DNA from 2 places in the Arthrobacter sp. AG367 genome. Region 2 is predicted to be linked to the other one. Evidence: riboswitches for the same ligand, from Rfam matches in the RefSeq annotation. Region 2 holds a riboswitch; the other holds the start of a gene.
The links. A riboswitch is a leader RNA that binds a small molecule or an ion and turns the genes downstream of it on or off. The one in region 2 is predicted to bind glycine.
Positions count from the first base shown of each region.

Region 1: linked by a shared signal. The riboswitch ahead of gcvP (aminomethyl-transferring glycine dehydrogenase) and the one ahead of FB478_RS20205 (amino acid permease) in region 2 are both predicted to bind glycine.

Region 1 is NZ_VIVE01000009.1:113,003-118,776, reverse strand. Features, by position in the region: gene FB478_RS18710 (MFS transporter) at 1-1,327, opposite strand, end outside; gene FB478_RS18705 (TetR/AcrR family transcriptional regulator) at 1,413-1,949, shown strand; glycine riboswitch at 2,043-2,140, shown strand; glycine riboswitch at 2,167-2,274, shown strand; gene gcvP (aminomethyl-transferring glycine dehydrogenase) at 2,328-5,186, shown strand; gene gcvT (glycine cleavage system aminomethyltransferase GcvT) at 5,198-5,774, shown strand, end outside.
Region 2 is NZ_VIVE01000013.1:46,478-52,251, forward strand. Features, by position in the region: gene gcvP (aminomethyl-transferring glycine dehydrogenase) at 1-1,268, opposite strand, end outside; glycine riboswitch at 1,429-1,529, opposite strand; glycine riboswitch at 1,821-1,919, shown strand; gene FB478_RS20205 (amino acid permease) at 2,066-3,613, shown strand; gene FB478_RS20210 (hypothetical protein) at 3,786-4,586, shown strand; gene FB478_RS20215 (LamB/YcsF family protein) at 4,570-5,319, shown strand; gene FB478_RS20220 (DUF445 domain-containing protein) at 5,498-5,774, opposite strand, start outside.

The DNA.
Region 1 (5,774 bases), on a different contig from region 2:
CTGCGGGCAGCCGCAGGTTCTGCTGGTAGGACGCCGTCAGGATGGAGCCCAGTACCGCCGTGCCCAGCAGCGACCCCACCTCGTAGCCGGTCTCGGAGATTGCCGCGGCAGCGCCTGACTTCTCCGGCGGCGCGGACCCGAGGATGAGGTCGTTGGAGATGGTTTCGGCCGTACCCACGCCCAGAGCAAGGACCAGCAGGGCTGCCAGCAGCAGCGAGGGGCCGCCGTCGTGGTTCCCGAATGCCACCATGGTGTAGCCGGTGGCACTGAACGCCAACCCCGCTGCCACCACGTATCCCGGGCGGACCTTGCGGACCAGCGGCACCACCACCAGGCCGGCCACCACCGTGGCGGCCAGTGCCGGGATCATGGCAACGCCGGCTGCGGACGGCGTCATTCCCTCGAGGAGTTGGAGGTGCTGGGCGAGGAACAGGATGAAGCCGTTGAAGGAGAACAGGGCAAGGATGTTGGCGCTGATGGCCATGCTGAACACCCTGTTCCGGAACAGGGACATGTCCAGCAGGGGGTGCGCCAGCCGCTGCTGCCGCTGCACGAACACCGCCCCCATGGCCAGGCCGAAGGCGATGGCGCCCAGACCTGCCGCCCCTGGACCTTCGGTGGCAACTGCCTTGATCCCGTAGACAACGGGCACCATGACCAGCATGGAGAGCAGGATGCTGGGGATGTCCACCTTGCCGGGTGCCGGATCCTTCGATTCCGGGATGAGGGCCGGTCCAAACGCCAGCAGGGGGAGCATGAGGGGGACCGCCACCAGGAAGACGGCACCCCACCAGAAGTGCTCCACCAGCCAGCCGCCGAAGATCGGACCCAGGGCCGCGCCGCCGGAGAATCCGGCGGCCCAGATGGCGACGGCCAGCCTGCGGCGATTGGGCTCGGGGAAAATGTTGCGGATCAGCGACAAGGTGGACGGCATCAGCATGGCGCCGAAGAATCCCAGGGCGGCGCGGCCGGCGATGAGCCATTCCGGCGCGGGTGCAAAAGCCGTCGCAACGGACAGCGCGGCAAAGCCGATGCTGCCAAGGATGAGCAGCCTCCGCCGCCCAATCCGGTCGCCGAGGCTTCCCATTGATACCAGCAGCCCGGCCAGCACCAGGGGGTAGGCGTCAACGATCCACAGCAGCTGCACGCCCGTGGGTTCCAGGGCCCGGGCGATGGCCGGCAGCGCGAACGTCAGTGCGGTGTTGTCCACCGCCACCAGCAGCACGGGAAACATCAGGAGCCCCAGCGCCAGCCAGTCGCGCCGCGGAGGACGCACGGAAGTGCTGCTTGCCTGCCCGGTTGCCGAACTCTCGATGGAAGTGGTCATGAGATAACTATACCGTCCGGACGGTATAGTTTAAAAATGCGATGGTTTTCCTTATTCCTGCACGGGGGAGGGCATGATGGAGGGCATGCCCCGAAAGCCTGTTGCCCGTGACGCGGTCCTTGACGCCTTCGAGTCCCTGCTGATTGAAGTGGGTGAGCGGGCGGCCACCCTCGATGCCGTGGCGCGCAAGGCCGGCGTATCCAAAGGCGGCCTCCTCTACCACTTTCCCAACAAGGAAGCCCTGATTGCCGTGTTGCTTGACCGCCTGGAGGGCCTGGCGAGCGAGGATGCCGATGCCATGGCGTCGGCAGCTGAAGGTGCCGCGGCCTACTTCATCCGTTCCTCGGTCTGGGCGGATACCCCTTTGGACCGTGCCATCGTGGCCGCCACCCGGCTTGCAGAGGTGGCGCACGAGGAGACGCGGCGCCGCTTCGCGGCCATCCAGCAGCGCTGGCTGGACGAAATTGCTGCGGATGTGGGACCTGGGCTGGCCAAGGCAGTCCTCTATATGGGGGACGGCCTGTACTTCAACGCCATGCTGTCCGTGGCCCCTGCGCCGGCCGGGGGAGCGGCCGCTGACGTGGAGGAACTCCTGGCCGCGCTGGAACGGCTCCGCAGGTAGCTCCGTCATTTGCCGGGAGGGGTTGCCGCGTAGGACAATAGAAAGTTGTGAGGGCTGTCACCGGCCTTCATGATCCAACAAATGAATAGCCTTTGATCTGCGGCGGGAGAGTTCTGCCGGAAGTACAGGCAGGCGCCGTAGGAGCAAATCCTCCCCAGGAATCTCGCAGGCCCCCGTACCGCCGCGGCGAGGCACCTCTGGAAAGCAGCAGGCAGTCTTATTCTCTTTTGGAGAGGTAGGGACTGTTGTGCTCACCGACGGGGCAAGCGGGTCCTGCCCAGGCAGGGAACGCGGAAACTCTCAGGTCCAATACAGAGCGGGGAGGAACCCGAATAGCTGTGGCGTACCCTTCGCCGCCTGAGTAAATGGAGTTCCTTCGTGTCGGTTACCCCAGCCTCCACCACTTTCGTAGACCGCCATATCGGCGCGCGCCGCCAGGCCGACGTCGACACCATGCTCAAAGCCGTGGGCTACGACTCGGTCGATTCCCTTGTGGACACCGCGGTTCCCAAGGTCATCCGCCAAGACACCGCCCTTCGCCTGCAGGACGCCCTCAGTGAGGTTGAAGTCCTCACGGAACTGCGGAAGCTTGCCGCCAAGAACAAGACGGCGGTGCAGCTGATCGGCCAGGGCTACTACGACACCGTGACTCCGCCGGTGATCCGCCGCAACATCCTGGAATCCCCGGCCTGGTACACCGCCTACACGCCCTACCAGCCGGAGATTTCCCAGGGCCGGCTTGAGGCGCTGCTGAACTTCCAGACCATGGTGCAGGACCTTGTGGGCCTGCCCATCGCCAACGCTTCGCTGCTGGATGAAGCAACGGCGGTGGCCGAGGCCGTGCTGCTGATGCGCCGCGCCAACAAGTCCAAGCCCGCGGCAGACGGCAAAACCGTCCTGGACATCGACGTGCTGCCGCAGACCATCGCCATCGTGCTGGGCCGTGCGGAGGCGCTCGGCTTCGAGGTGGAGGTCGCCGACCTGTCCAAGGGCCTGCCCGAGGGCGACATCAACGGGATCGTGCTGCAGCAGCCCGGCGCTTCCGGCCGCGTGTGGGACCAGTCCGCCGTGATCTCTGCAGCGAAGGACCGGGGCGCGCTGGTCACCGTGGCTGCGGACCTGCTGGCCCTGACACTGATCACCCCTCCGGGCGAGCAGGGCGCGGACATTGCCGTCGGCTCAGCCCAGCGTTTTGGCGTGCCGCTGTTCTTCGGCGGCCCCCATGCCGCCTACATGGCTGTCCGCAAAGGCCTGGAGCGTTCCTTGCCTGGTCGCCTGGTTGGGGTGTCAAAGGACGACGCCGGCACGCCTGCCTACCGGTTGGCACTGCAGACCCGCGAGCAGCACATCCGCCGCGAGAAGGCCACGTCCAACATCTGCACCGCCCAGGCGCTGCTGGCCATCGTTGCGTCCATGTACGCCGTTTACCACGGCCCCGACGGCCTGAAGGCGATTGCCCAAACGGCGCACCGCCACGCCCGTAGCCTGGCGGCCTCGCTTGCGGCCGCCGGCGTCGAGGTGCTGCACACGAGCTTCTTCGACACCCTTACGGTCCGGGTCCCCGGACGGGCTGCTGGCATCATCGCCGACGCCGAGGCGCGGGGCATCAACCTGCGCAGCGTCGACGCCGACACCGTAGGCATCGCCCTCGATGAAACCACGACGGTGGCCATCGTCGCCCAGGTTGCCGACGTCTTTGGCGCCACGGTTGCCGAGGTCCAGGGCGAGGGCCAGGGCTTTGGGCTGGAGGCCGCCGTCGAGCGTTCCTCCGACTACCTGCAGCACCCGGTCTTCAACACGCACCGGTCTGAAACCCAGCTGCTGCGTTACATCCGCAAGCTCTCGGACCGCGACCTGGCGCTGGACCGCACCATGATCCCGCTGGGTTCATGCACCATGAAGCTGAACGCCACGGCCGAGATGGAAGCCATTTCCTGGCCGGAGTTTGCCTCGATCCACCCGTTCGCCCCGGACTCCCAGACCGAAGGCTGGCGCGAACTCATCGCCGGCCTGGAAGCGGACCTCGCCGAGATCACCGGGTATGACCAGGTGTCCATCCAGCCCAACGCGGGCTCGCAGGGCGAGCTGGCGGGCCTGCTGGCGATCCGCGGTTACCACCACTCCCGCGGCGACCAGCAGCGCAACGTCTGCCTGATTCCGGCATCAGCCCACGGCACCAATGCCGCGTCCGCAGTGCTCGCCGGGATGAAGGTCGTCGTCGTGGCCACAGCTTCTGACGGCACTATTGACCACGATGACCTGACGGCCAAGATCGAGGCCCACAAGCATGTCCTGTCCTGCATCATGATCACCTACCCGTCCACGCATGGGGTGTATGACGGGGACGTCCGTGAAGTCTGCGATGCCGTGCATGCTGCCGGGGGACAGGTCTACATCGACGGCGCCAACCTGAACGCCCTGGTAGGGCTGGCCCAGCCGGGTCAGTTCGGCGGGGACGTGTCCCACCTGAACCTGCACAAGACCTTCTGCATCCCGCACGGCGGCGGGGGACCCGGCGTCGGGCCCGTTGCCGCCAAGGCGCACCTGGCACCGTTCATGCCGGGCGACGCGAACAAGGCGGCGCACGAAGCCGGGCACGGTGTGGCGATCTCGGCGTCCCGGTTCGGTTCGGCCGGCGTGCTGCCGATTTCGTGGGCGTACGTGAAGCTGATGGGCGGTGAGGGCCTGACCGAGGCCACCAAGTCCGCGCTGCTGGCGGCCAACTACGTCGCGTCCCGCCTGAACGAGTACTTCCCGGTCCTGTACACCGGTGAAGGCGGGCTGGTGGCGCACGAGTGCATCCTGGACCTGCGCGAACTCACGGCGAAGACGGGGGTGACCGCAGAGGATGTTGCCAAGCGGCTGATCGACTTCGGTTTCCACGCCCCCACCCTGTCCTTCCCGGTGGCGGGCACGCTGATGGTGGAGCCCACCGAGTCCGAGGACCTGGCGGAGATCGACCGCTTCATCGAGGCCATGATCAGCATCCGCAAGGAAATCGACCAGGTGGCCAATGGCGACTTTGCCGTGGCGGACTCACCGCTGCGCCGCGCACCGCACACGGCGGCCGCCGTCGTCAGCTCTGACTGGGACCGCGCCTACCCCCGCGAGCAGGCGGCCTTCCCTGCCCACCACAAGCAGGACAAGTACTTCCCGCCCGTGGGCAGGATCGACGGCGCCGCCGGGGACCGGAACCTGATCTGCTCCTGCCCGCCGCTGGAAGACTTCGAAAACTAAGGACCGGCGCCATGACCGAGAAATACACCGCGCTTTACGACGAGCACAAGAAGCTTGGAGCTTCCTTCACGGACTTCGGCGGGTGGCAGATGCCGCTGAAGTACAGCTCGGAGCTTGCTGAACACCACGCCGTCCGCAAGGCTGCCGGCCTGTTCGACCTTTCCCACATGGGCGAGGTCTGGGTGACCGGCCCGGATGCCGCAGCCTTCCTGGACTACGCCCTGGTGGGAAAGATCTCCGCGATGGCCGTGGGCAAGGCCAAGTACTCGCTGATCTGCAACGAGGACGGCGGCATCATCGACGACCTCATCACCTACCGACGCCCTGCCGCGCAGGACGGCACCGACGTCTTCCTGGTGGTCCCCAACGCGGGCAATGCCACCGTGGTGGCCGCTGCCCTGCAGGAACGGGCCGCCGGGTTCGATGTTGTAGTGGAGGATGCCTCAGCCCGCACGTCGCTGATCGCCGTCCAGGGCCCCAAGGCCCAGGAACTCCTGCTGCGCCTGGTCCCGGCCGCGCAGCACGCACTGGTCACTGAGCTGAAGTACTACGCCGCCGTCAGCGTGCCCCTCCTGGTAGGCGGCGCCG
Region 2 (5,774 bases):
GAGACGCCCACCGTGTCCGGATCGATGAAGCGCAGGTTGATGCCGCGGGCTTCAGCGGCGGTGATCACCTTGGCGGCCTTGCCCGGAACGCGGACGGTGAGGGTGTCGAAGAAGGAGTCCGTGACCAGTTCGCGGCCCAGTGACGTGAGTGCTGTTGCCAGGACCCTGGCCTTGTCGTGGACGGTCTCTGCGATCGCCTTCAGGCCGTCGGGGCCGTGGTAAACGGCGTAGAAGGAGGACACGATGGCCAGCAGCGCCTGGGCGGTGCAGATGTTGGACGTGGCCTTCTCGCGGCGGATGTGCTGCTCGCGGGTCTGCAGGGCCAACCGGTAGGCAGGCGTGCCGGCGTTGTCCTTGGAGACGCCCACGATCCTGCCCGGGAGGGTACGTTCCATTCCCTTTTGGACGGCCATGTAGGCGGCGTGCGGCCCCCCAAAGAACAGCGGCACGCCAAAACGCTGGGTGGAGCCGACGGCAATGTCCGCGCCCTGCTCGCCCGGAGGTGTGATCAGTGTCAGGGCCAGCAGGTCCGCAGCCACGGTGACCAGCGCGCCCCGGTCCTTGGCAGCGGCGATCACGGCGGATTGGTCCCACACGCGGCCGGAGACCCCGGGCTGCTGCAGCACGACGCCGTTGATGTCGCCGTCGGGCAGGCCCTTGGACAGGTCGGCGACCTCCACCTCGAAGCCGAGCGCCTCCGCCCGGCCCAGCACGATGGCGATGGTCTGGGGGAGGCAGTCGGCGTCGAGCACCGTCTTGCCGTCCTTCGCTGCCTTGGACTTGTTGGCGCGGCGCATCAGCAGCACGGCCTCGGCCACCGCCGTTGCCTCGTCCAGCAAGGAAGCGTTGGCTACCGGGAGCGCCGTCAGGTCCTGCACCATGGTCTGGAAGTTCAGCAGCGCCTCAAGCCGGCCCTGGGAAATCTCCGGCTGGTAGGGCGTGTAGGCGGTGTACCAGGCCGGGGATTCCAGGATGTTGCGGCGGATCACCGGCGGAGTCACGGTGTCGTAGTAGCCCTGGCCGATCATCTGGACTGCCGTCTTGTTCTTGGCGGCAAGCTTCCGCAGTTCCGTGAGGACTTCAACCTCGCTGAGGGCGTCGGTCAGCTTGAGCGCAGTTTCCTGGCGGATGGGCGCGGGGACGGCCACGTCAACCAGGCCATCCAGGCTGTCGTAGCCGATGGCCTTGAGCATGGTGTCGATGTCGGCCTGGCGGCGCGCGCCGATATGGCGGTCAACAAACGATGTTGGATGCGAATGAATCGTCATGAGGAACTCCAGATCTGGCCGGCCGAAGGTGGCACGGCGTGGGATGGGTTCCTCCCCGCTCTGTATTGGACCTGAGAGATTCCGCGTTGCCTGCTGTTGGCAGGGGACCGCTTGCACCGTCGGTGAACCAGGCAGAAGCCTGATTGCTTTCCAGAGTCGCCTCGCCGTGACGGTACGGGGGCCTGAGAGATTCCTGGGGAGGATTTGCTCCTACGGCGCCTGACCGGTGTTTCGCCGGGAGGACTCTCCCGTCACAGCTCGAAAGGCTTATTCAAATGTGGGTGATTCGGCTCACAAGGTACCGGGATAGACCCGTCCGTGGCAAATCGGGCGGCTTCCGTGCGGGGCTCGAGGGGCACGTGACGCCGTTCTTCCCCGCTTGTGTCGGGAGGGGTTTGACATTCGATCGTGACGGACACCACACTGAACCCCGGGATTGGCGCCGCCGGTGGCTGGCTCAGCGTATCCGGAGCAGCCCACCAGTCGGCGCCTGTCCCATTGCATGACCGGCCGTGGCCCAAAAAGCCTGCGGCTTCCAACTGAATACGCCTTCGACCTGCGGCGGGAGAGCCCTGCCGGGTACATCCAGCAGGCGCCGTAGGAGCAAACCCTCCCCAGGAAACTCTCAGGCCCACGTACCGCCGCGGACAGGCAACTCTGGAAAGCAGCCGGGCATGACCCTGGCTCACCGGCGGTGCAAGCGGCTTTTGCTGCGGAAACTCTCAGGTCCACTACAGAGCGGGGAGGAACCAAATCTTTTGCGGCACCCAAAAGCCGCTTTATCGATGGAGTTCCTCATGGCGATTCATCCCCCCACGTCCAACGGCGAACCAGCCCGCACCCCGGGCGCTGCCACGGCAGCCCGCAGCGAGCCTCCCCACCTGGAGCGGCAGCTCACCAACCGGCATATCCAGCTCATCGCCATCGGCGGCGCGATCGGCACTGGCCTGTTCATGGGTTCCGGCAAGACCATCTCCGCTGCCGGCCCATCCGTGATCTTCGTATACATGATCATCGGCTTCATGCTTTTCTTCGTCATGCGGGCCATGGGTGAACTGCTGCTCAGCAACCTGAACTACAAGTCCTTCAGTGATTTCGCCGCCGATCTCCTGGGGCCGTGGGCCGGATTCTTCACCGGCTGGACGTACTGGTTCTGCTGGGTGATCACCGGAATCGCCGACGTCATCGCCATCGCAGGGTACTCAAAGGAACTTTGGCCGGCGCTGCCACTTTGGATCCCGGGCCTGGCCACGGTGGGCATCCTGCTCCTGCTGAACCTCGCCACCGTCAAGGCGTTCGGCGAGACCGAGTTCTGGTTCGCCCTCATCAAGATCGTCGCCATCGCAGCCCTGATCATCGTGGGACTCTTCATGATCTTCACCGGTTTCGGTTTCCAGAGCGACGCGGGCACCGCAAGCTTCACCAACCTGTGGAGCCATGGCGGGTTCTTCCCCAATGAGTTCATGGGCTTCGTGGCCGGATTCCAGATCGCAGTCTTCGCCTTCGTAGGCATCGAACTGGTGGGAACCACCGCCGCCGAGGCCAAGAACCCCGAGCGCACGCTGCCCAAGGCCATCAACGCCATCCCCGTCCGCGTGCTGCTCTTCTATGTCGGTGCGCTGGTCATCCTGATGGCGGTCACCCCGTGGACCCAGTTCGCCGCCGGCCACAGCCCCTTTATCGGGATGTTCTCCCTGGCCGGCCTCGGCGCCGCGGCCACGGTGGTCAACCTGGTGGTCCTGACTTCGGCGATGTCCTCCGCGAACTCCGGCATCTACTCCACGTCCCGCATGGTCTTCGGCCTGGCCCAGGAAGGCGATGCCCCCGGTATCTTCAGCCGGCTCTCCACGAGGAAGGTGCCCAGCAACGCGCTGTTCCTGTCCTGCGTCCTGCTGCTGTCCGGCGTCGTACTCATGTATGCCGGCCAGGATGTTGGCATGGCCTTTGAAATGGTGACCACGGTGTCTGCGGTCTGCTTCGTCTTCGTCTGGTCGATCATCCTCGCCAGCTACATCTCCTTCCGGCGCCGCCGGCCGCACCTGCATGCGGCGTCGAAGTTCAAGATGCCCGGTGGCATTCCCGCCGTGTGGGTGGTGTACGCATTCTTCGCCTTCGTCCTTTGGGCCCTTACCACCCAGCCCGACACTCTCGTTGCACTGCTGGTAACCCCCATCTGGTTCGTCATCCTGGGAGTGGCTTGGGCCATTCTGCGGCGCCGTCCCGCCCACCTGGCCCGCTTCGAGGTCTTCCGTGCCGAGCTTCAGGCAGACCAGGCCACTGCCGCGCGCAGCGGCGGCCAGGACGCCGGGGCGGCGGGGCGCGAGGTCCAGCAGGCCGGGAAGTAACGTCCGACGGCGGGTTGCAGCGGCGGCGGTGAGGTGCAGGTACCGCATCCTGCCGCCGCAGCGCGCCGGACGAAGCCACGGCCCGGAAGTTAAGCATGCTTAGTGTCTATCCACATAGGATGGAAAGGCACGGCAGCCTACCCGCTGCAGGTCGATTTGAATGAAGGTGACCATGGCCCGGCGCAGCAACCCCGCAGTACGCATCGCACAGGAAACCGCCCACAACGCAATGTTTGACGCCGAGGGCAAGCCCAAGCCCGGCGTCCACAACATGCTCCTGAAAGCAGTGCAGATCCAGCGGCCCCTGGTGGTTGGCTACATCCGCAGGCTCCAGAAGAGGCATCCGCGGGCGACGGCCGCGCAGCTGGCGGACATCGCAGAGCGCGACTACCTGCGGGCTGTTGCCGGAGGGGGAGCCCTGGTGGGTGCCACCGCCGTCGTCCCCGGCGTTGGAACCGTGGCGTCGCTGGGACTTTCCGCAGCCGCCACCGTTGGCTTCCTGGAAGCCACAGCCCTGTACGCAACCTCGCTGGCTGAACTGCACGGCATCCGGCTGACCAACCCGGAAAAGGCCGGCACCATGGTCATGGCCATCATGCTCGGCGAGGAGGGCACCGCCCTGCTGGGCACGCTCAGCGGCCAGGCATCCGGCGGCGCCACCAACACCTGGGGCAACGCGCTGTCCAAATCCATGGTGGTGCCGGGTTTCGGCAGCGTCCGGAAGAGGATCCAGCATGCCTTCCTCAAGAACCTGCTCAAGCGCCAAGGGACTGCCTTGTTCGGGCGGGCCCTCCCGTTCGGCATAGGGGCCGTTGTCGGCGGAGCCGGTAACCTCGTGATGGGCCGTGCGGTGGCCAAGAATGCCCGGGAGGCGTTCGGGCCGATGCCGGACACCATTCCCGGGGAGCTGACTTCCGCTGCCGGGCCGGACAACCTGACGCTGGAAGGCAACATCATTGGATCTCAACGCTGACGTAGGCCAATCATTCGGCTCCTGGACCGCGGGAGGCGATCCGGCGATGCTCCAGCTGGCAACCAGCGCCAACGTAGCCTGTGGCCTCCACGCGGGGGATCCCGTCACCATGCTCGACAGCTGCAGGGCCGCGTACGAACTTGATGTCACCGTCGGTGCGCACCTGGGCTACCGGGACCTGGCCGGCTACGGGCGCCGCATGCTTGGCATGAGCTTCGACGAGCTCTTCGGGGACGTGCTGTACCAGCTGGGCGCGCTCGACGGGGTTGCGCATGCCGTGGGCGCCTCCGTGGACTATGTGAAGGCGCATGGAGCGCTGTACGACACCACGATCCATGACGCCGAGCAGGCCTCCGCCGTAGTGGCTGCGGTCAACGCCTACGATCCAGGCCTTCCGTTCCTGGGCTTCCCGGGCTCGGAGCTGCTGAAGCAGGCCAAGGAAGCCGGGCACCCGGTGTTCGTTGAGGCTTTCGCCGACCGTGCCTACCTCGCCGACGGCAGCCTGGTGCCGCTCTCCGAGGACGATGCCGTCCTGTACGACGTCGATGCGGTGGTCGAACGGGCCGTCCGCCTGGCCACGCAAGGCGAAGTGGTTGCCGTGGACGGATCCGTAATTGCGGTACGGCCCGACTCCCTGTGCATTCACGGTGGGACCCCTGACGCCGTAGAAATGGCGGCCCGGATCAGGGCAGGACTTCAGGACGCAGGCGTCGGGTTGGAGTCCTTCGCCTAGGAGCCTGCAGCCGTACGGCGGGCCGACTCCATTCCAACAATTCCAGCGTCACTCCAGCCCTCCGTGCCGCCGTCGTACGCCTTATCGACACGCACATTCCTTTTCGCACCCCAAATATCCCGAGCGAAAAGGAAGATGCGCAGCGCCAAGTCCACCCGGGACCTACAGCAGCGGAAAACTACCCAAAGATCAGCTGCGCCACCGTGAAAATCCCCAGCCCGGCCAGGGACCCCACCACGGTGCCGTTGATGCGGATGAACTGCAGGTCCTTACCCACCTGGAGCTCGATCTTCTGCGAGGTTTCCTCGGCATCCCACCGCGCCACGGTGTCCGTAATAACGCCTGCGATGTCCGAACGGTAGGTGCGGACCAGGTACCCGGCGGCGTCACCGATCCATGCGTTGACCTTCCCGGCCAGTTCGGGGTCGTCCACGAGCCGTGACCCAAAATCGCGC